One region of the Weizmannia sp. FSL K6-3076 genome, then DNA from elsewhere that is predicted to be linked to it. Evidence: predicted binding sites of a transcription regulator. Region 1 holds the regulator's gene; each other region holds the start of a gene.
The links. The regulator Rex, encoded in region 1, represses fermentation and respiration genes when NADH is low (regulators of the CRP and FNR family bind a similar motif). The targets are predictions, from matches to a motif close to TTGTGAAATATTTCACAA.

Region 1 (4,914 bases):
CTTTTTCAATCCCTTTGCGGATGCCAACCGGGTTTGCACCTGCTGTTACGTTTTTCAGGCCTTCACGGATCATTGCCTGTGCCAGAACAGTTGCAGTGGTTGTACCGTCACCAGCTACATCGTTCGTTTTGCTGGCCACTTCGGAGACAAGTTTGGCACCCATGTTTTCAAACGCGTCTTCGAGTTCAATTTCTTTTGCGATCGTGACACCGTCATTTGTGATCAGCGGAGAACCGAATTTCTTTTCCAGAACGACGTTACGTCCTTTCGGGCCCAATGTCACTTTTACAGCATCTGCCAGTTTATCCACACCACGAAGCATACCGCGGCGGGCTTCTTCGCCGAATTTAATTTCTTTTGCCATTTATAAAACCTCCTCATGTCATATCGTTATTTCTATGTTTCAACAAGCCAGGCTTATTCCACAACCGCCAGAATATCGCTTTCACGAAGGATTAAGTATTCTTTTCCGTCATATTTCACTTCAGTGCCGGCATATTTCGAGAAGATGATGCGGTCGCCTACTGCTACATCGATGGCAACACGTTCACCGTTATCAAGGGTACGCCCGGAACCGACAGCCACAACTTTGCCTTCCTGTGGCTTTTCTTTTGCCGTGTCAGGCAGGACAATACCGCTTGCTGTTTTTTCTTCCGATTCAACTAATTCAATGACAACGCGATCACCCAGTGGTTTTAACACGTGAAACAACCTCCTTAATTCGTATTATGTAAAATTTTGTCCATTATTAGCACTCGCATAAGTTGAGTGCTAACACATTTATTATAATAAATAATTCCTTGCTTTTTTGCAAGTCTCTCATCCAACTTTTTTTATTTTTTTCGGGCCCTGCATCCTTTAAAGAGCCCCGTCAAAGGATGCCGGTTGCGCGCCTCCATTTCAGCCGCTTGCCCTTTTATAAGTATGCTTGATCACCATCCGGATATGCAACTGAAAAGGCTGGCTCTGCGCACGGCATTTGAACCCCGCCCGGTTCAATAGTACAATGAACATATTGGACGAATTTGCGATCCTTTAAACTTTGAACTGGCAAGAAAGGAAAAGAACGCGTGAAAAAAGAGTATGTGTATATTCTCGTGACGTACATCCTTATGCTGCTGTCCGGCGCCGTCGGGTATCCGTTGCTCTACTATGCCGGGGTGAACGTTTTCCACGAACCGGCAGACAGCATGCGGACATTGACGCCCCCGCTTTGGACCGTCATCAGCTTTATCATCGGGCTGATCATCGTCCTGTACTTTTTAAGAAAAGCCGCAAAGAAAGAAACAGACCGGACTGAACCGCTTCCGGCCGCGCCATCCGCCATATGGGCAATAGGCGGCGTCTTTCTTTGTTTCTTTGCCCAGACTGCAGCCGCGATCATTGAATCATTATTCGGTGCCCCGGCTGCCTCCAACAATACGCAGCAAATCATGGCGCTGATTGAAAGATTTCCGCTCGTCATCCTCATCAGCTCGATCGCAGGGCCGATTCTCGAGGAAATCGTTTTTCGGAAAATCATTTTCGGCACGCTGCGCAGGCGCTTTTCATTCCTTTTATCCGGTATTGTCAGCTCGGTTATTTTCGGACTCGCGCATACCGAACCGAGCCACTTGTTTTTATATTCCCTTTTAGGGCTGACGCTCGCTTATTTATACGAGAAAACAAACCGGATCACCGTTTCCATGTTTGCGCATGTTTCCATGAACACGATTGTGGTCGTGAGGCTGCTTTTGCACCCGTCCGTTCTGCAGACATCCGTACATGAAATTTACAGCTCAATTGGAGGACTTCTATGATGAGACCACTTTTTTCAGGGATTGTAAACTGCCTGCTCGGGGCTTTGTTCACTTATTTTGCCATTCAGCAGGTACAAGTGGGCGGCTGGGGCTTTTTTTCTTATTTACTGCTGTTGATTGCAACATTGGATCTGGGTTCCGGCATCAGGCTGATCTTTCTCCATTTCAAGCTGAAAAACTCAGTGAAAAAATAAAAGCCGTTTTCCGGCTCCGTCCGGAAAACGGCTTTCTTATTCAGAAGCAATCGTCTGTTCATCCATTGGCATTTCTTTTGCCGCTTTTTTGGCATTGCGGTACGCCATTTTCGAAATCAGTGTGCTTGCTTCATACAGCAAAACGAGTGGAACAAAGGTAATCAGCTGCGAAAACACGTCCGGCGGGGTGATGATGCCGGCAGCTGCAATCAAAGCAAGATACGCATATTTTCTTACCTTTTTCAACAGTCTCGGCGTAATGATGCCAAGCCGGGTCAGAAACAGGACCACGACCGGCATTTGGAACACAAAGCCAAACGGAAGCGTGATCTCTAGCAGAAACTGAATATACTCCCGGATCCCGATCACCGCACGAATGCCCATTTCATTTGACAAGCCCATCATAAACTTCACCATCAGCGGACAAAGCACGAAATAGGAAAAAGAAACGCCGGCTATAAAAAGCAAGATGGAAACAGGAATGTAACTTAATGTCAGTTTCTTTTCTTTCTCATACAGCCCCGGGCTTATAAACGCCCAAAGCTGGTACAAAATCACCGGCAGGGTCAATAGGCATGCGATCACAACCGAAACTTCCATAAAAACCTTAATAGGATCGGTTACCCTGAAGGCATTCATCGTGAACATGCCGGCATTTTTGGCATGCTGCAAATAACGTATAACAGGTTTTGCGGTAAAAAAGCCAACAACCAGGGCAAACAGAAAGAAAATGAGAACGGTAATTAACCGCTTTCTCAATTCCTGGATGTGTCCGGTAACCGGCATTTTTTTCGTATTCATCGCCGTTCCCCTTTAAGTGCCGGCGTTGAATCCGCCCTTTTCCCTTTGCACGCCACAGCCAAATCCGGCCATTGCCATTTGCGCCTGCATTCCGTTTTCAATCGGGCCACCCCCTGTACCCACTATGATAACGGAAAAAAAGCTTTTTGGCTATGGCTTCGCAACCGGCTCTTTTGTTTCTTTCAAATTTTCTTCATCATTTGAATAATGTTTTAAAAAATAGATCAGTGCCTGTAGTTCCACGGCCAGGTCAATATGATGGACGCGGATATCCGGCGGCACGTTCAGCCGGGCAGGTGTAAAGTTTAAAACGCCTTTTACATTTGTACTGGCAAGCTCGTCTGTCACTGCCTGGGCACTGGAAGCGGGGACCGTCAAAATCACAACCGTCACATCTTCCGCGCAAAGCCGTTCTCTTAATTCGTCCATGCTGTAAACAGGCACATTGCCAACATGGCTCCCCACCTTCCCGGGGTCATTGTCAAATGCCATCACAATCCGTGCGCTGTTATTCTTCGAAAAATTGTAATTCAAAAGGGCTGTACCGAGGTTCCCAACGCCAACCAGCGCTACATCTGTGATCTCATCCTGGTTCAGCGTCTTGCCGAAAAAAGACAATAAATATTTTACATTATAACCATAACCTTTTTTTCCAAGTGCCCCGAAGTAGGAAAAATCCCTGCGTATCGTAGCGGAGTCGACTTTCACCGCTTCACTCAGTTCCGCCGAGGATACCCTTTGCTTGCCAAGTGTATATAAATTTCTCAGGTACCGGTAATATAATGGAAGCCGTTTTGCAGTGGCTTGCGGTATTTTTACTGATTCATCCTTCATGTGAAATCCCCCAAGTTGAAAGCTTAAGTTTTTTGTGCTGTTGGTTCCAATCGTGCGTCCATTCCAGAATGGCAGCGCTGCCATTCTTCATTATAATATTACTCCTATCTGAGCAAAGAAAAAATATGTTTTAAAAAAATGCCTGCATGCGTCTTTTTCTCTCTCCAACTATGTTAAATATATCACAAGTAAGCATTTTTTTCATGGGTTTTTACGAATTGTATGTGTCAAGTTTTTCTCGACAAGGTTTAAATATCGGGTATTCCAAGACACTCTTTTTGTACACTTTCGGCTACCGTGCTTTACTTGCTCGGTGTAATTTTCGGAAAAGATGTAATATTTCCGTATAAAGATGGATAACGGGGATGTTGAGGCGCGCGAAATTCACTCGCTTTCCGCGGGCGGCCGGCGAGCCTCCTCGCTCGTACCTCGCTGCGGGGTCTCTCCTGGCTCGCTTTTCCCGCAGGAGTCTCGTAAATTTCGCGCGCCTCAACGATCAGTCCCCACTGAGCCAGGCTTAAAACGAAAGCTCTAATATTTTGCTTAAATGTCCCATTGCCGATGAACTGCTTGAATGCAGGGCAACTGATCCGTGCTTTACGCCCACTGACGGGCGTACAGGCTGCTTGAGTAGTTGAGACATCCTGATGGATTGTTTCAAGTTCCGTTGCTTTCTCTCGCTTCTTGAACGGTGTTTCAGATAGGCTTCTCTCAATGTCCCATTGAGTATGCCTTGTTTGATTTTCACCATGGCTTCTGCGCCAAGTTCACTCCAATGCATGCCCCTTTTTTTCATCCTGAAGGAGATATGCCTTTGATTCGATTCCATCGCTCCTAGGCCTCTCGCACCTTCCGGCACGTTTTTCACCCTGTCTCTCCAGTCAAAAATGCGGTCCCAGTTTTTCAAGATATACGAACGGAATTCCTTGATTTTCTTGAGAGCCTTTTTATCCGTCAAGGTGCTTTCGTGCGTATCCAAATATAACGTGAATTGGTCCAGGTCATGCGTTCTAATCGCTTTTCTAATTTGCTCCTTGATCTCGCTCTTTCCGCCCCCAAATGTCCTTATGATGGCTTGTGCAACGTGGTAGGTATCCAGCTGGTTGAGCACCGGAAATTCCGACTGTGAGAAAGCTGTTTGAAACCGTTCAGCTGTGTATCCCGCACCTCCATCACTGTTTGTAATGACATGCGTTTTTTCGAGGGAGTAGGTGTTGGCAGCTGTGGCTTGGACTTCATCCCAAAATGTCTGGATGGCTTCCGTTGTCATGATGACTGTGGGCTGA
Region 2 (4,914 bases), 2.9 Mb from region 1:
GGCGGCAGTCTGGAAAAACGGCTTGCATTCCCGCTTGCTGTCGTCGATGCTGTGAAAAAAACGGTGGCGGAATATGCGGACCGGCCGTTTTTAGTCGGATACCGCTTATCCCCGGAAGAACCGTACGAACCGGGGATTACGATGGATGACACGTTCGCGCTTTTGGATGCGCTGATGGAAAAAGAGCTCGACTATGTGCATATTTCCCTGCAGCACTTCTGGTCTAAAGCCCGCCGCGGCGGTGAACCCGGCCGTCCGCGCATGGAACAGATCGTGGAACATGTCGCAGGCCGCGTGCCTTTGATCGGCGTCGGCTCCCTGCACACAGGAGACGAGGTTTTGAAGGCAATGGAAACCGATGTACCGCTTATTGCCCTCGGCCGTGAGCTTGTCATGGAGCCGCATTGGGTGGAAAAAATTAAAGCCGGCCAGGAGGATGCAATTCAAACCGCGTTAAGAAAAGACGACCGCGAACGGCTCGTTATTCCGGAACCGCTGTGGAAGATGATCATCTCAACGCCGGGCTGGTTCCCGTTTGCAGAATGACATCTGCATGTTGCACGGCATTGTCAAAGAATGAATGGCTGCGCTTGCGAGGCTCGGTTGATACACGAATTGAAGTTTACGTAATGGCCAAGGAATGAATGGCTTTGCCGCGAAGCTCGGTTGGCGATCGAATTGAGCATACGCAATTGTCAAGAAATGAATGGCTTTGCCGCGGAGCTCGGTTGGCGATCGAATTGAAGCATATGTAATTGCCAAAGATTGAATGGCTCACTGCGGGGCCCAGTTGGCGATCGAATTGAGCATACGTAATGGTCAAGAAATGGTTGGCTTTGTCGCGGGGCTCGGTTGACGAAGCATATATAATGGCCAAAGATTGAATGGCTCACTGCGGGGCCCAGTTGGCGATCGAATTGAGCATACGCAATTGTCCAGAAATGATTGGCTGCGCCGCGAAGCTCGGTTGACAACTGAAGTGAAGCATATGTAATGGTCAAGGAATGAATGGCTGCACCTGCCTAATCTGGCCTAGAGCTAGAGCCGGAGTATATGGATGCGATGGAATGGGCATCATTATATATAAGTTGGCATGCAATTTTTGGGCTGGAATTACCTACCTTCTCCAGTTATTGATTGACACGCATTGCTGCGGGTTTTCAGCACGCGGCTTTTGCGCGACTTACGGCGTGCCCGAATTGGTTCCCGCAAACACCGTTAACAATGCAGGATTCTGCCTGGTGTAAGAACCACTATACTGCAAAAGAAAGTGCAAAAAGCACCATTAACATGCAGGATGTTGCCTACCTGCTGATTCAGAAACCGAACCCTTTTAAAAAAAGGGTTCGGTTTTCTTGACTTTTTTAACTTACGATATTAAACTAAGTTACGAAAAGTAAGTTTTAAAAACAGGAGGAATTTAGGATGACAAAAACAAAATGGGCAGTTGACTATGCACATAGCACCATTGATTTCACAGTAAAACATATGATGATTTCAAAAGTAAAAGGGTCTTTTCAAAATTTCGAAGCCGAAATCGAAGCTGATCCCCAAGATTTAACGGATGCAAAAGTTTCTTTTATTGTTGATGCCAGGAGCATTCATACGAAAAATGATGACCGCGATAATCATCTTCGTTCTGCTGATTTCTTAGATGTTGAACAATATCCGAATATTACATTTGTTTCCAAGTCGGTTACAAAGGCAGGGGACAATGATTATAACGTTACCGGTGATTTAACGATTCATGGCGTGACAAAAGAAGAAACATTTAAAGTCACATTTGAAGGGATTTCGAAAAACCCGATGAGCGGCGCGGAAACAGCCGGCTTTAGTGCAGAAGGGACCGTAAAACGGAGCAATTACGGCCTTACTTGGAACGCAGCCCTTGAAACAGGCGGTGTCCTCGTTGGCGATGAAATCAAATTTACGGTGGAATTAGAAGCAAGCAAAGCAGAATAATTGCGGAGGCGCCAATTTAGATTGGCGCTTTTTTCTTTGGGCAGATCATGCTTCTTATGGCCAAGGTTTTGGGATGCTTTTTTTCTATTAAATAACATAGCCGGGCTCTAGGTGAAGAAAGACCGTCTTTTTTCCGCGCTTCCTTAACTTAGACGCACTCTATGTGAAGAAAGGACATCTTTTTTTCGTGCTTCCTTAACGTAGACGGGTTCTATGTGAAGAAAGGCCTTCGTTTTTCCACGCTTCCTTAACTTAGACGCACTCTATGTGAAGGAAGGCCTTCGTTTTTTCGCGCTTCCTTAACATAAATAAGAACTTTCCTCAATTGCTGTGATGTGCATCACAAATAAGCAGGTGCTGATGGTTTATGATGAAGGCAGCAATGAAATGGAGGAGTGAATTCGATGGAACGTTTTACAACGAGCCAGACTGTCGGGGAAATCGTAACCTTATTCCCAAAAGCGGCGGATCTGTTTAAAGCAAATCGTATCGATTTTTGTTGCGGCGGCAATGTGTCTGTGAAAGAAGCTGCGGAAAAGCGCAACCTATCAGCAGATGAACTACTTGATGCTATTTGCAACCTTTATGGCCAATATGCCGGAAAAGGCACTGAGCAAAATTGGAATGAAGCGGGCTATACGGAAATTGTCAACTATATTCAGGCCACCCATCACGCGTTTTTGCGCGAGGAACTGCCAAACTTGAGCCCGTATGTAACAAAAGTGATGCGTGTCCACGGCGGCAACCACCCGCATCTCATCGAAGTGCATGAACTGTTTAACCAATTAAAAGCAGAACTGCTGGAGCACACTGAAAAAGAAGATACCGAACAATTTCCTGCCATTCGTGCATACGAAAATCTTCCAACTGCCGCTAACCTGAAAGCCGCGACAGCCGGTTTGACCGACCTTGAAACAGAACATGCTGCTGTCGGGGAAATTTTGCACCGGCTCCGCGAAATTACGAATGACTATACGTTGCCAGAAGGGGCATGCCGTACATTCCAGCTCGTATACCACCGCCTTGAAAATTTTGAAAATGATACATTCCAGCACATTCACCTGGAGAATAATATTCTATTTAAGCGGTTGCTCGAAGAAGCCGTTTGACTTTTAAAAGGCTGTCCTCCCAGGCAGCCTTTTAAAAAGGGGCGGTTTGCTTTTTATTTTTCTTTCCTGGCCCCGGGGAAAGACAACTCGTTGCGCGTGCGTTCCTCTTTTGTCGTTTTGAGACCTTCAAAAGGACAATTTGTACGGATCCCAGCTCTCTTTTGTCTTTTTGAGACCTTCAAAAGGACAATTTGCCCCGGGTCCGGCTTTCTTTTGTCTTTTTGAGACCTCCAAAAAGACAGTTTGCCTCTGGTCCGACTTTCTTTTGTCTTTTTGAGACCTCCAAATGGACAATTTGCTCGGATTCCAGCTCTCTTTTGTCTTTTTGAAGCCCCCAAAAAGACAATTTACCCCGGGTCCGGCTTTCTTTTGTCTTTTTGAAACCTCCAAAAGGACAATTCACCCCGGGTCCGGCTTTCTTTTGTCTTTTTGAATCCCCCAAAAGGACAATTTGCTCGGATTCCAGCTCTCTTTTGTCTTTCATAACTCCGATGAAAGACATTTTGCTGCGTGGGCAACCCCCTTTTGTCTTTCATCACCTTGATGAAAGACAATTCGCTGCGCGGGCACTTCACTTTTGTCTTTCATAGCTCTGATGAAGAACATTTCACTGCCCGGACGCCCCTCTTTTGTCCTTCATCACCCCAATGAAAGACATTTCGCTGCCTGGACGCCTCTCTTTTGTCCTTCATCACCCCGATGAAAGACATTTCGCTCCCACGACGCCCCCTTGTCTTTCTTTGCTTTAATTCTTACCGGCGGGAAAATCTTTATACCCCGAGCAGTTCCTCCGTCAGTTTTTCCTGGTGAATGAGGTATGTGCCTTTTTCCTGCGGGAGGATGAGGTTTTTTTCTTTAAGCTGGCGGATCGTGCGGCTGACCGTTTCACGGGTGACGCCGATCATGTTGGCGAGGTCGGAGTTGTTGAGCGGGGTTTTCACGAGGACAAACCCGTCTTTTTCCTGAACGCCATGTGTGCGGGTGAGGCGCAGAAAAAGTTTGACTACTTGCTCGTAAGCGTTGTTTAAAATCTGGGCTTCGAGCCGGTCCTGCAAGTCAAGGATTTCATCACTCATCACACCGTATAAAGTCATGGTCAGCTGCGGATTGTTGAGCAACACGTTTTCAAAATCAGTAATCCGGATCGCAACGAGATTCGTGTCTACAACCGCCATCGCATTCGCCGGGTAGCTTATTTTACGGAAAAAACCAACATGCGGGAACATGTCGCCATCGCGAAGCAGTGTGACAACTTGCTCTTTGCCGTTCGCATCGGTGCGGTAAATTTTCACTTCCCCGCTTTCAATAAAATAAACGGCTTCCTGCGGGTCCCCCTGGAAAAAAATATGCGCATCCTTTTCTGCATGCTTTTTAACAGATATATCGGCGATCACAGCCAGATCCGCGTCCCCGAGTCCTTTAAAAAGCGGCATTTTACGCAGGTTTTCCAAAGCGCTCACTTCCCTTCTTCAATAAAGTGCAATTATCCCTCAATTACTCGGTATTCTCCAAATTTCATAGATATCATTACGTAGCTGCAGGCGGCCTGCTGGACAAATCCCTCAACACACCCTATTGTACACAAAAATAAGCACACCGCCCAAAGTCAAAGTCAATGTTAAAAAAATAAGAGTGTCCCCCCTCGGAACGCCTCTTATCCTTCCTTCAATAAAGTGCAACTATCTCTCAATTACCCCGCGTATTCTCCAAAGCCAATGTTAAAAAAGAAGAGGGCCCCAATCGGAGCGCCTCTTATTAAGAAGGAATCGATTCTGTAGGATGGGCAGCCGTTTCCAGTGCTTCCTTTTTGTCAAATTCTTTTTCCGTTTTGGAGATGACGACC
Region 3 (4,914 bases), 720 kb from region 1:
GGCATCATCGAACGTTTGAACGGTTTATCGGTTTGGAAACCGACAATTTTTTCAAGTTCTTTGTTTAAATAGCCCGGGCCATGCGATGTAATGGTAGATACAATTTTCGTATCCATATCCAGGACGCCGCCTTTTTCGCGTTCCTGTTTCGACAGTTCCATGACCTGATCCCATAATTTTAAAGTGGCTTCAGTCGGGCCGGCAAGAAAGCTTTCATCGCCTTCGTAAGGGGTTACATTTTTCAGAATAAAGTCCCTTACATCGATTTCTTTTTGCCAGTTTCCTCCTTTGAAGCCTTCCCATTGTTTTTTGGAGAGCGTTGCTTTTGTCAGTAATTGTTCAGTCATTTTAAATGGCCTCCTTTAAGCCTATTAATGAGCTGCCTTCAGAATTGGATGTTTGTTTGTTAAATAGTGAACATTTCTTATTACGCTTTCATTTTAGCATGGTCGATTTTAAAAAGATAGTGATAGCGTTCACATTTTGGGGCCAAAAAAAGCAGTTGTCAAAGAATGTTCAAAACATTTGGCCGTAGATATATAATAGAAAAATGCGATGAAAGCGTGTTATAACACAAATTGATCAGTTTTTCACATGATTATTTTTCTTGGGGAGAGTTTGTGATTTGGTAACATGCTCAATATTTCACAAAATTGGCACAGCCAGATGAAAGCGTTTGCGTTATATTTTTCATGTAAGCAGTTACATAAAAGGAGTGGGGAAAGATGTTAACAGGATTACGTACTGATTTTCAAATGCCTTCCGTAAACTTGTTTGGACAGGGGACGGCAGAAGAAATTGGAAACAGGCTGAAAAATCTTGGGTGTCGCAGACCGCTGATTGTAACCGATGAAGGGCTCCACCAACTGGGGTATTCCGAAAAAATTGCAGCCTATATAAAAGAAGCCGGCCTGGAAGTGGCGATCTATCCGAAGGCTGAACCAAATCCGACAGACAAAAATGTGGAAGACGGGTTAAAAACCTATCATGAAGAAAATTGCGATTCAATCGTTTCACTTGGCGGCGGGAGCGCGCATGACTGTGCAAAAGGGATCGGGCTCGTTGCGGCCAATGGGGGCAAAATCCATGATTATGAAGGGCTGGACCGTTCTGAAAAACCAATGGTGCCGCTCGTTGCAATTAATACAACAGCCGGGACTGCCAGCGAAATGACAAAATTTACGATTATTACCGATACGAGTCGGAAAGTGAAAATGGCGATTGTAGATAAACATGTGACACCGGTTTTGTCCATTAATGATCCATTATTAATGGTCGGGATGCCGCCGTCTTTAACTGCGGCAACGGGGCTTGACGCTTTGACCCATGCAGTGGAAGCGTATGTTTCAACTGCGGCCACACCGGTAACAGATGCATGCGCCATTAAAGCGATCCAAATTATTCCGCAATATTTGCCAAAGGCTGTTGCAAACGGCAATGATATGGAAGCGCGTGAACAAATGGTATATGCGCAGTATTTGGCAGGCATGGCGTTTAATAATGCATCTTTGGGCTATGTCCACGCGATTGCGCACCAGTTCGGCGGTTTCTATAACTTGCCGCACGGCGTTTGCAATGCGATTTTGCTCCCGCATGTGTGCCGTTTCAATCTGATTGCGCGGAAAGAAAGATTTGCAGAAATTGCCGTTGCACTGGGTGAGAAGACGGATGGCCTGAGCGTCGACGAAGCGGCGGAAAAAGCCATTACAGCAATAGAAAGGTTGGCAGCACAGCTGAACATTCCGAAAGGCTTTAAAGAACTCGGGGCTAAAGAAGAAGATATCGAAATCCTCGCCCAGCATGCGATGCAGGACGCGTGCGCAGCCACAAACCCGCGCAAACCAACACAAAAAGAAGTGGAAGCGATTATAAAAGCAGCGATGTAAGGAAGAAGACGGAGGAGGTGTGAACAGCATCTCCTCCTTTTTATTCACCCAAATCCGTAATTTATTTTCCTAATCCTGAGATTTATTCACCCCAACGTGGGGATCTGTAAATTTATTTTTTTATACTAAAGATTTACACTTCATCTTACTATTTATCTTCCCATACCTCAAATGTATTATTCCAATCTCGCTTTCTCGGAATTTTCATATCCTTGCTGGTTTACCTTTTCTCGTGTAATCGTTTCATAAACGTTCAAAATATATACAAACACAAACAGGGAAAAAGGGGATATGATAGAAAGGCAGTTGTTTGTGATATGATTCACAATTAAACATTTTTCATGTTGGAGATGGTGTTTATGTACGAGGCCGTTGAATCTGTTGTTCAAATGGCATTAAATAAGAAAAAATATCTGGAAGAATCCTTGCTTCGTTATGTGACAAAAGCAGCGTTGGCAAGTATGTTCATCGGTTTTGCCATTATAATATGTTACCGTCTTGCTGAGCCGTTTTTTGATGCGAAGTCTCCGGTTACTTCCTTTATGGCTTCAATATTTTTTGGCGCAGCGCTTGTGCTTATTATGTTTGGCGGCGGCGAGCTTTTTACCGGCAATACGATGATGATGACAATGAGCACGGTAAAAAAAGCGACAACTTGGAAAGATGCGCTCACAAACTGGGTGGCAACGTATGCCGGAAATTTGATCGGTGCGGCGATTTTCGCGCTGTTTATCCATTACAGCGGACTCTATGCGGATTCGGATAACAGCCAGTTTTTAATGTCGGTTGTTGGTGGGAAAATTAGCCTGACGACGGCCCAAATGTTTTTCCGTTCGATTCTTTGTAACTGGCTTGTTTGTTTAGGGTTCTGGGTTCCGATAAACGTAAAGGGAGACGGGGCTAAAATCGCTTCGATGATGCTGCTCGTGTTTGGCTTCGTCATTTCAGGCTACGAACACAGCATTGCCAATATGGTGCTGTTCTCGCTGGCACTTGCCGCACCACACCCGGATACCATTACACTCGTGGGCATTTTGCACAACCTTGGTGTGGTAACGCTCGGCAATATGATTGGCGGCGGCGTCTTTGTCGGTGCCATGTACGCCTTCTTAACATCAAAGAAAAAAGAAAAAGTGCCGGTTGCTGTTGTTGACACACACACCGTATCCCCTTTTTCGGCTGAAAAAATCAAGTAATATAAAACGAGCTGCCTGATAGAGGGCAGCTCGTTTTATATCGAAAAACCTGATCCGTTTCATTAGCTTTGAATCAGCTGCAGGAATTGCTTGGTCCGTGCGTTTTTTGGATGATGGAATACTTCTTCCGGTTTGCCTTGCTCCAGGATGACACCGCCATCCATGAAAATCACCTTGTCTGCAACTTCGCGGGCAAACCGCATTTCGTGTGTGACAACGGCCATTGTCATCCCTTCTTCAGCAAGCTCCTTCATCACATTCAGCACGCCGCTCACAAGTTCCGGGTCCAGTGCGGATGTCGGTTCGTCAAACAGCATTACTTCCGGCTCCATCGCAAGCGCCCGCGCAATCCCGGCGCGCTGCTGCTGACCGCCGGAAAGGCTTGCCGGATACGCATCTTTTTTATCAAGCAGGCCTACCTTTTCCAGCAGTATTTCAGCTTTTTTTACTGCATCCTGGCGGTTTTTCCTTTTTACAATGATGGGCCCCTCAATCACATTTTCGAGAACCGTTTTATGCGGGAAAAGATTGTACTGTTGGAAAACCATGCCGGATTTTTGCCGCAAAGCCGCGCGTTCTTTTTTACCGGGATGTTGGGAAAAGTCAACGGATACATCACCGATCTGTACTCTGCCTTGATTTGGAACTTCAAGAGCATTCATGCAGCGAAGCAGCGTGGTTTTACCAGAACCGGATGGGCCGATGATGACGATCACTTTCCCTTTTTCAATGGTTAAGTCAATTCCTTTTAGCACTTCAAGGTTGCCGAATTGTTTATGTAACCCTTCTATTCGAATCATACAGGTCCCTCCTTACTTGCTGATGTATTTATCAAAACGGCCTTCCAATTTTTGCTGGATTATTGAGAGAATCAAACAAATCACCCAGTACAAAAAGGCCGCTTCGACATACAGCAGCATAAATTGATAAGTGGTGGAGGCAATTTCCTGGGCTTTACGGAACAGATCGGCCACCAAAATCAAGGAAGCAAGAGACGTATCCTTCACGAGACTGATAAACGTATTAGAAAGTGGCGGTACCGATACGCGGACGGCCTGTGGGAGTACAATTCTTCTCAAAGCCTGTGAATAGTTCATCCCGATCGAATAGGCTGCTTCCCATTGTCCCTTTGGAATCGACAAAATCGCTGCCCTGATAATTTCTGATGCATACGCGCCGACATTGAGCGAAAAGCCGATAATGGCGGCTGGAAAAGAACCAATGGTAATGTGCACAGACGGCAGCCCGTAAAAAATGATAAATAATTGCACAAGCAACGGGGTTCCGCGGATTGCTGAGACATAGATTCGGGCAATCCATTCCAGTATTTTAATGCCGGAAATCCGTGCCAGCGCCGTGGCGAGTGCCAGCACAAGACCGATACAGAAAGTAATAATCGTTAATGGAATCGTATAATGCAAAGCTCCCTTCAGCATCGACAGAAGGGAACTTTGCACCAAATGCAGCTGGTTGCTGCTGATAAACGCAAGGTTATTGGGAAACATCTTCACCAAACCATTTCTTTGAAATTTTTGTTAGTGTGCCGTCTTTTTTCATATCTTTTAAAGCATCATTTACTTTGTCTGTCAATTTTCCTGAATGTTTCCGGAACAAAAGAGCGGATTTGCTGGCATCGTTTGCGGTGGCGGCAACTTTAATGGCAGCATTCGGTTTTTGCTTTTTGTAATCCAGATAAGTTAGGGAATCATTGACCGTTGCATCCACACGATTTGAAGTCAAAAGCTGGATCGCTTGGTTAAAGCCTTCCACACTTACAATATTGGCACCATTTTTCTTGGCAATAGTGGCAAAGTTGCTTGTAAGCGATTGGG
Region 4 (4,914 bases), 200 kb from region 1:
TTCTTGTCTTTCTATTTTAAAATAAAATTCTATTTATTGAAATAGAAATGTTGGATTTGGAAAAGAAAAAACCCGTTTTCTCTATAGAATGAAAAAACGGTGGGACACGATTCATGATGGTGTCCCGCCGTTTTATATTTCATTGGTTTTTTCAGCGGTTTCGATACGTCCGCCCGGTTTTTCTTGCTGTTATTTTATCGCTTGCCACTGCCAGTTTTCGATTTCCGGCAGATCTGTGCCTTCTTCGCGGATGTACGCATGATGTTTTTGCAGCATGCTGTCCATTTCGCTGATGAGGGCTGCGTGCCGGGCTGTATCAGGCAGGCTTGACACCACTTCTTTTACAAGGTCAAACCGATCCATCTGGTTCATCACGCGCATGTCAAACGGCGTTGTGATATCCCCGTTTTCACGGTAGCCGTGCACATGCAGATTGTGGTTTGCACGGTCAAAAAACAAGTCTTTGATCAGGCCTTCGTAACCGTGGAAGGCAAAAACAACCGGTTTGTCCTTTGTAAAATAGGCGTCGAACGCTTCATCCGAAAGGCCGCGCGGATCCAATGCCGGGCTTCTTAATTTCAAAATATCGAGCACATTGATCATGCGAATCTTCAATTTCGGCAGTTTTTCGTGCAAAATCGAAACAGCAGCGAGGCTTTCAAGCAACGGTTCTGTCCCGCATGCGGCAATGACAATATCCGGATCACCGTCTTCGTCTGTGCTTGCCCAGTCAATGATTTTCAGTCCGCGGTCTGCCAGCTCTTCCGCTTCTTCAACGGTAAACCATTGCGGGCGCGGGTGTTTGGAAGAAACAATCAGATTGATTTTCCCGCGGTCGTTCAGGATTTTGTCAAATACAGCGAGCAGCGTATTGGCATCGGCCGGCAAATATTCGCGGATAAATTCCGGTTTTTTATCAGCCAGGTGGCCAAGAATGCCCGGATCCTGATGGGTATAGCCGTTATGATCTTGTTGGAATACAGTGGAAGTGGCGACCACATTCAATGACGGGATATCCGCACGCCACTTTTGTTCTGCTGCTTTTCGCAGCCATTTGAAATGCTGGGTGATCATCGAATCGACGACACGCAGGAACGCTTCGTAACTTGCAAAGAAACCGTGGCGGCCGGTTAAAACATAGCCTTCCAAAAATCCTTCCGCCTGGTGCTCAGACAGTTGCGAGTCAATGACACGGCCGTCCGGTGCCAAAAATTCATCATTCGGTTCTTTGATTTTTTCCACCCATTGCCGCTTTGTGGCCTCAAATACTGGCGCCAGGCGGTTCGACATCGTTTCATCCGGGCCGAAAATCCGGAAGTTGCGTTTGGCTTCATTTTTTAAAATCACGTCTTTTAAATATGTCCCTAAAACGGTCATATCCTGCGCCATCTGTTTTCCATGTTCCTTGTTGTCCAGCGCATAATCGCGGAAATCCGGCAGATCAAGGTCTTTGATATGGAAGCCGGCATTGGTGGCAGGATTCATCGCCATTCGTTTGCTGCCTTTCGGGGCGATCTCGGCAATTTCCGGTCTCAGCCGCCCGTTTTCATTGAATAATTCTTCCGGCCTGTAACTTTTCATCCAGTTGATTAAAACATCGAGATGTTCCATATGGTCCTGGTCGACCGGAACCGGAATCTGGTGGGCGCGGAATGAATGTTCAACCGGCTTCTCGTCCCATTCCTTAGGGCCGGTCCACCCTTTTGGCGCACGGAAAACAAGCATTGGCCAAGCGGGGCGGGTGGTGTCACCGGTTTTTCGGGCATGTGACTGGATGGCTTGGATCTGTTCGATCATTTGGTCCATTACATACGCCATATCGCGGTGCATTTCTTGCGGGTCTTCTCCTTCAACGAAATACGGCCGCCAGCCGAGCCCTTCAAAATAAAGCGCCAGTTGTTCATCAGACATACGGGAGAGCATGGTCGGATTGCTGATTTTAAAACCGTTTAAAAGCAAAATTGGCAGAACGGCGCCGTCCGTTACCGGGTTGATGAACCGGTTGGACAACCAGGAAGTGGCAAGCGGCCCGGTTTCCGCTTCCCCGTCGCCGACGACAACAGCGGCCATTAAATCGGGCTGGTCCAAAATGGCGCCGGTGCCGTGTGAAAGGGAATAGCCCAGTTCGCCGCCTTCATGGATCGATCCCGGCGTTTCCGGTGCCGCGTGGGAAGCAATGCCGCCCGGGAATGAAAACTGTTTAAACAGTCTCTTCATCCCTTCTATGTCCTGTGTTACATTCGGATAAATTTCAGTATAACTGCCGTCAAGATAAGAATTGGATACCATCACCTGGCCGCCGTGCCCCGGCCCTTCAATATAAAACATATTTAAATCGTATTTGTTGATCACTCGGTTCAGATGGGCGTAAATAAAGTTCTGCCCTGAAATCGTCCCCCAGTGCCCGATCGGTTTTGCTTTCAGATCAGAAGGCTTTACGGGTTCTTTTAATAACGGATTGTCTTTTAAATAAAGCTGGCCAACCGAAATATAGTTGGCTGCACGCCAGTATGCATCTAAATTTTTCAGATAAGCAGGGGAGGAATAAGCGACTTGCGAAGCTGCCATTGCCATTTCAACCGCTTCCTTTCATTTATCATCTACGTTCATCATACCGCTTACACCTAAAAAATCAATCTTTTTACAAATTAATACGGTCCAAATTCGTGAAATTATGAACATATCATGTCTAAAAAAGCTGAAATGCATTCAGCCTACTCTGACACCGATACAAATGTATTGAACTTTAAATATTGATAGTGGAGCCGCATATGGGAAAACTCAAACGGCGTGCCGTTGTCGAGAAAAAAGATGCCTTCCATAATACCGACCGGTTCATGTTCTTTTAAACGCAAAAGTTCACGGTCCTTCGCGTTGGACGGTTCTGCAAAAATAGATAAAAAAGATTTCGTTACGGCCATATTGTGGACATCTTCCAGATAGTTGAAAATGGAGCCTTCAATGATTTCGGGCGTTAAATTTTGGACGATTTTTATCGGAATATAACCGGTCTCGATCATAAACGGATCCTCATCAAACAAGCGGAGCCGGCGTATTTTATAAACAAAATCATGGGGGTTCAAAAACAAATTCCGCTGCAATTCTTCTGTCGGCGGAATGACCTCAAAACAGAGCACTTTTGTGGCCGGCTTTTGGCCATACATGTGAAAATTGTCGGTGACACCGAGGTTTGTGCCTTCGTAATTAAAAATGGACGCGTTTTTTATATACAAAGGATTGATGAATGTTCCGGAACCGCGTTTTTTAAAAATAATGCCGTCGTTGGCCATTTTCGAGAGCGCCCGCTTAATGGAACTGCGGCTGACCTGATAGGCTTCACTCAGGCTTCGTTCATCCGGCAGTTTCATATCGGGGAACTGTCCGGCAAAAATTTTTTGTTTCAAATCATCGATAATTTGCTTGTATACGAATTGTGCCATGGCGTATCCCTTCTAAAGGTTTCTGTATGAACAGTTTACCACAGATTCTTTTTGGTTCAATGAATCACAACAGGCGCCAAGTTTTGACCGCGTTGCAAAACCGGATGGTGGAAGCGTTCAGCCGCCCGTTCCAAATCGGCCCCCACTCAATAGAAGCAACAGGCAGCATCGGGATCAGTTTGTATCCGGACCATGGCAGCGATGAAGAAACCTTGATTGCAAAAGCGGATGAAACGATGTACGAAATTAAAAAACGCGGCAAAAACAGTTATAAGCTGAAAGAATGAAATAAGCACCGTTCCGGAAGATGGAACAGTACCCCTCCTTAGTTTTCATCCGTTTCCTGTACCCAGACAGAAACGCTGCCGCCGTTAACCGGAAATCCTGCATAGCCGTCTTCGCCAATTGTAACTTTTTCCTGCCGGTTGCCGGTAGCGTCCACCCAAACCTCGCCAGCGCGCTCTTTTCCGACAAGCATTCTTTTTTCGCCGTTCTCGCCGTTTGAGATAACGACGGCACAGCCGGAATGCGGGATCTCCGGAACGCCGCGGCGCACCCAGCCGATTGTGTTCGGATGGTCGAAATAATCATCTTGCTCGCCATACGCTTTTTCCCGCCGAACAGATAAAAGCGGGGAAAGGGCGTCTTTTTTTCCGGGAATCGGATTGTCGCCGCCGATGCCGTACATATCCCCGTAAAAGACGCACGGATAACCGTCTTTTCGCAGCAGAATCAAAGCATAGGCGCTCTGCTTAAACCAGTCGTCCACCCATGATTCCAGCGATTCGTTCGGCTGTGAATCATGGTTATCGACAAACGTAACAGCATTCAGCGGGTGCGTTTGAACGAGTGTATCATGAAAAATCGTCGTGAGGTCAAACGCGCGCCCTTTTTTAGATGCTTCATGCAATTTATAATGGAGTGCAACATCGAACAAATCGATTTTAAACTGTACATGGTCGAGGTATTTTTGGCACGCTTCCAGCTGCGGATTCCAGAACTCGCCGACAAAATAAAAATGGTCTCCGCGGTGTTCCATTAAGGCAGCGGCAAAGTCGCGGATAAAGTCATGGTTGATATGCTTAATGGCATCGAGCCGGTAGCCGTCGCAACCGGTCGTATCGGCCAGCCATTTTCCCCATTCGATCATTTCTTTTTTTACATCCGGATGGTTGTAATCAATGTCCGCGTACATCAAATAATCGAAGTTTCCAAATTCGTTGTCGACATGCTCACTCCAATGCTTATTTTCCCCGACAATACGGAAAATGCCGTTCCGCCCTGTCCGGTTGTCGTAATCGACGCCACTGAAATGGGTATGATTCCACGTAAAATCAGAATACTTGCCTTTCCGGTTTGTAAAATTGAACTTTGTCCAGCCTTCTATTTCAAACGGTTCGGAAATTTCTTTGTTGCGGTCCATCGGGTCGACCTCCACCACTTGGAAAGATTCGGTTTCATCCGCGCCCGCTTT

Region 2: ric (iron-sulfur cluster repair di-iron protein) is a predicted target of Rex. The motif match lies at 2,291-2,308, and genes of this name have one in related genera.
Region 3: NSS95_RS12075 (formate/nitrite transporter family protein) is a predicted target of Rex. The motif match lies at 2,197-2,214, and genes of this name have one in related genera.
Region 4: NSS95_RS16285 (phosphoketolase family protein) is a predicted target of Rex. The motif match lies at 2,665-2,682, and genes of this name have one in related genera.

The regions. Positions count from the first base shown of each region.
Region 1 covers NZ_JBBOWU010000001.1:3,237,037-3,241,950, forward strand. Annotated here, with positions in the region: gene groL (chaperonin GroEL) at 1-364, opposite strand, end outside; gene groES (co-chaperone GroES) at 418-702, opposite strand; gene NSS95_RS15310 (CPBP family intramembrane glutamic endopeptidase) at 1,071-1,799, shown strand; gene NSS95_RS15315 (YdiK family protein) at 1,796-1,993, shown strand; gene tatC (twin-arginine translocase subunit TatC) at 2,030-2,794, opposite strand; gene NSS95_RS15325 (redox-sensing transcriptional repressor Rex) at 2,945-3,628, opposite strand; gene NSS95_RS15330 (ISLre2-like element ISBco6 family transposase) at 4,146-4,914, opposite strand, start outside.
Region 2 covers NZ_JBBOWU010000001.1:331,388-336,301, reverse strand. Annotated here, with positions in the region: gene NSS95_RS01590 (NADH-dependent flavin oxidoreductase) at 1-546, shown strand, start outside; gene NSS95_RS01585 (YceI family protein) at 1,426-1,962, shown strand; gene ric (iron-sulfur cluster repair di-iron protein) at 2,367-3,071, shown strand; gene NSS95_RS01575 (Crp/Fnr family transcriptional regulator) at 3,842-4,522, opposite strand; gene dctA (C4-dicarboxylate transporter DctA) at 4,827-4,914, opposite strand, start outside.
Region 3 covers NZ_JBBOWU010000001.1:2,514,470-2,519,383, reverse strand. Annotated here, with positions in the region: gene pflB (formate C-acetyltransferase) at 1-347, opposite strand, end outside; gene NSS95_RS12080 (iron-containing alcohol dehydrogenase) at 726-1,886, shown strand; gene NSS95_RS12075 (formate/nitrite transporter family protein) at 2,246-3,082, shown strand; gene NSS95_RS12070 (amino acid ABC transporter ATP-binding protein) at 3,145-3,882, opposite strand; gene NSS95_RS12065 (amino acid ABC transporter permease) at 3,895-4,587, opposite strand; gene NSS95_RS12060 (amino acid ABC transporter substrate-binding protein) at 4,574-4,914, opposite strand, start outside.
Region 4 covers NZ_JBBOWU010000001.1:3,440,513-3,445,426, reverse strand. Annotated here, with positions in the region: gene NSS95_RS16285 (phosphoketolase family protein) at 190-2,574, opposite strand; gene NSS95_RS16280 (GntR family transcriptional regulator) at 2,715-3,440, opposite strand; gene NSS95_RS16275 (diguanylate cyclase domain-containing protein) at 3,467-3,727, shown strand; gene NSS95_RS16270 (alpha-amylase) at 3,766-4,914, opposite strand, start outside.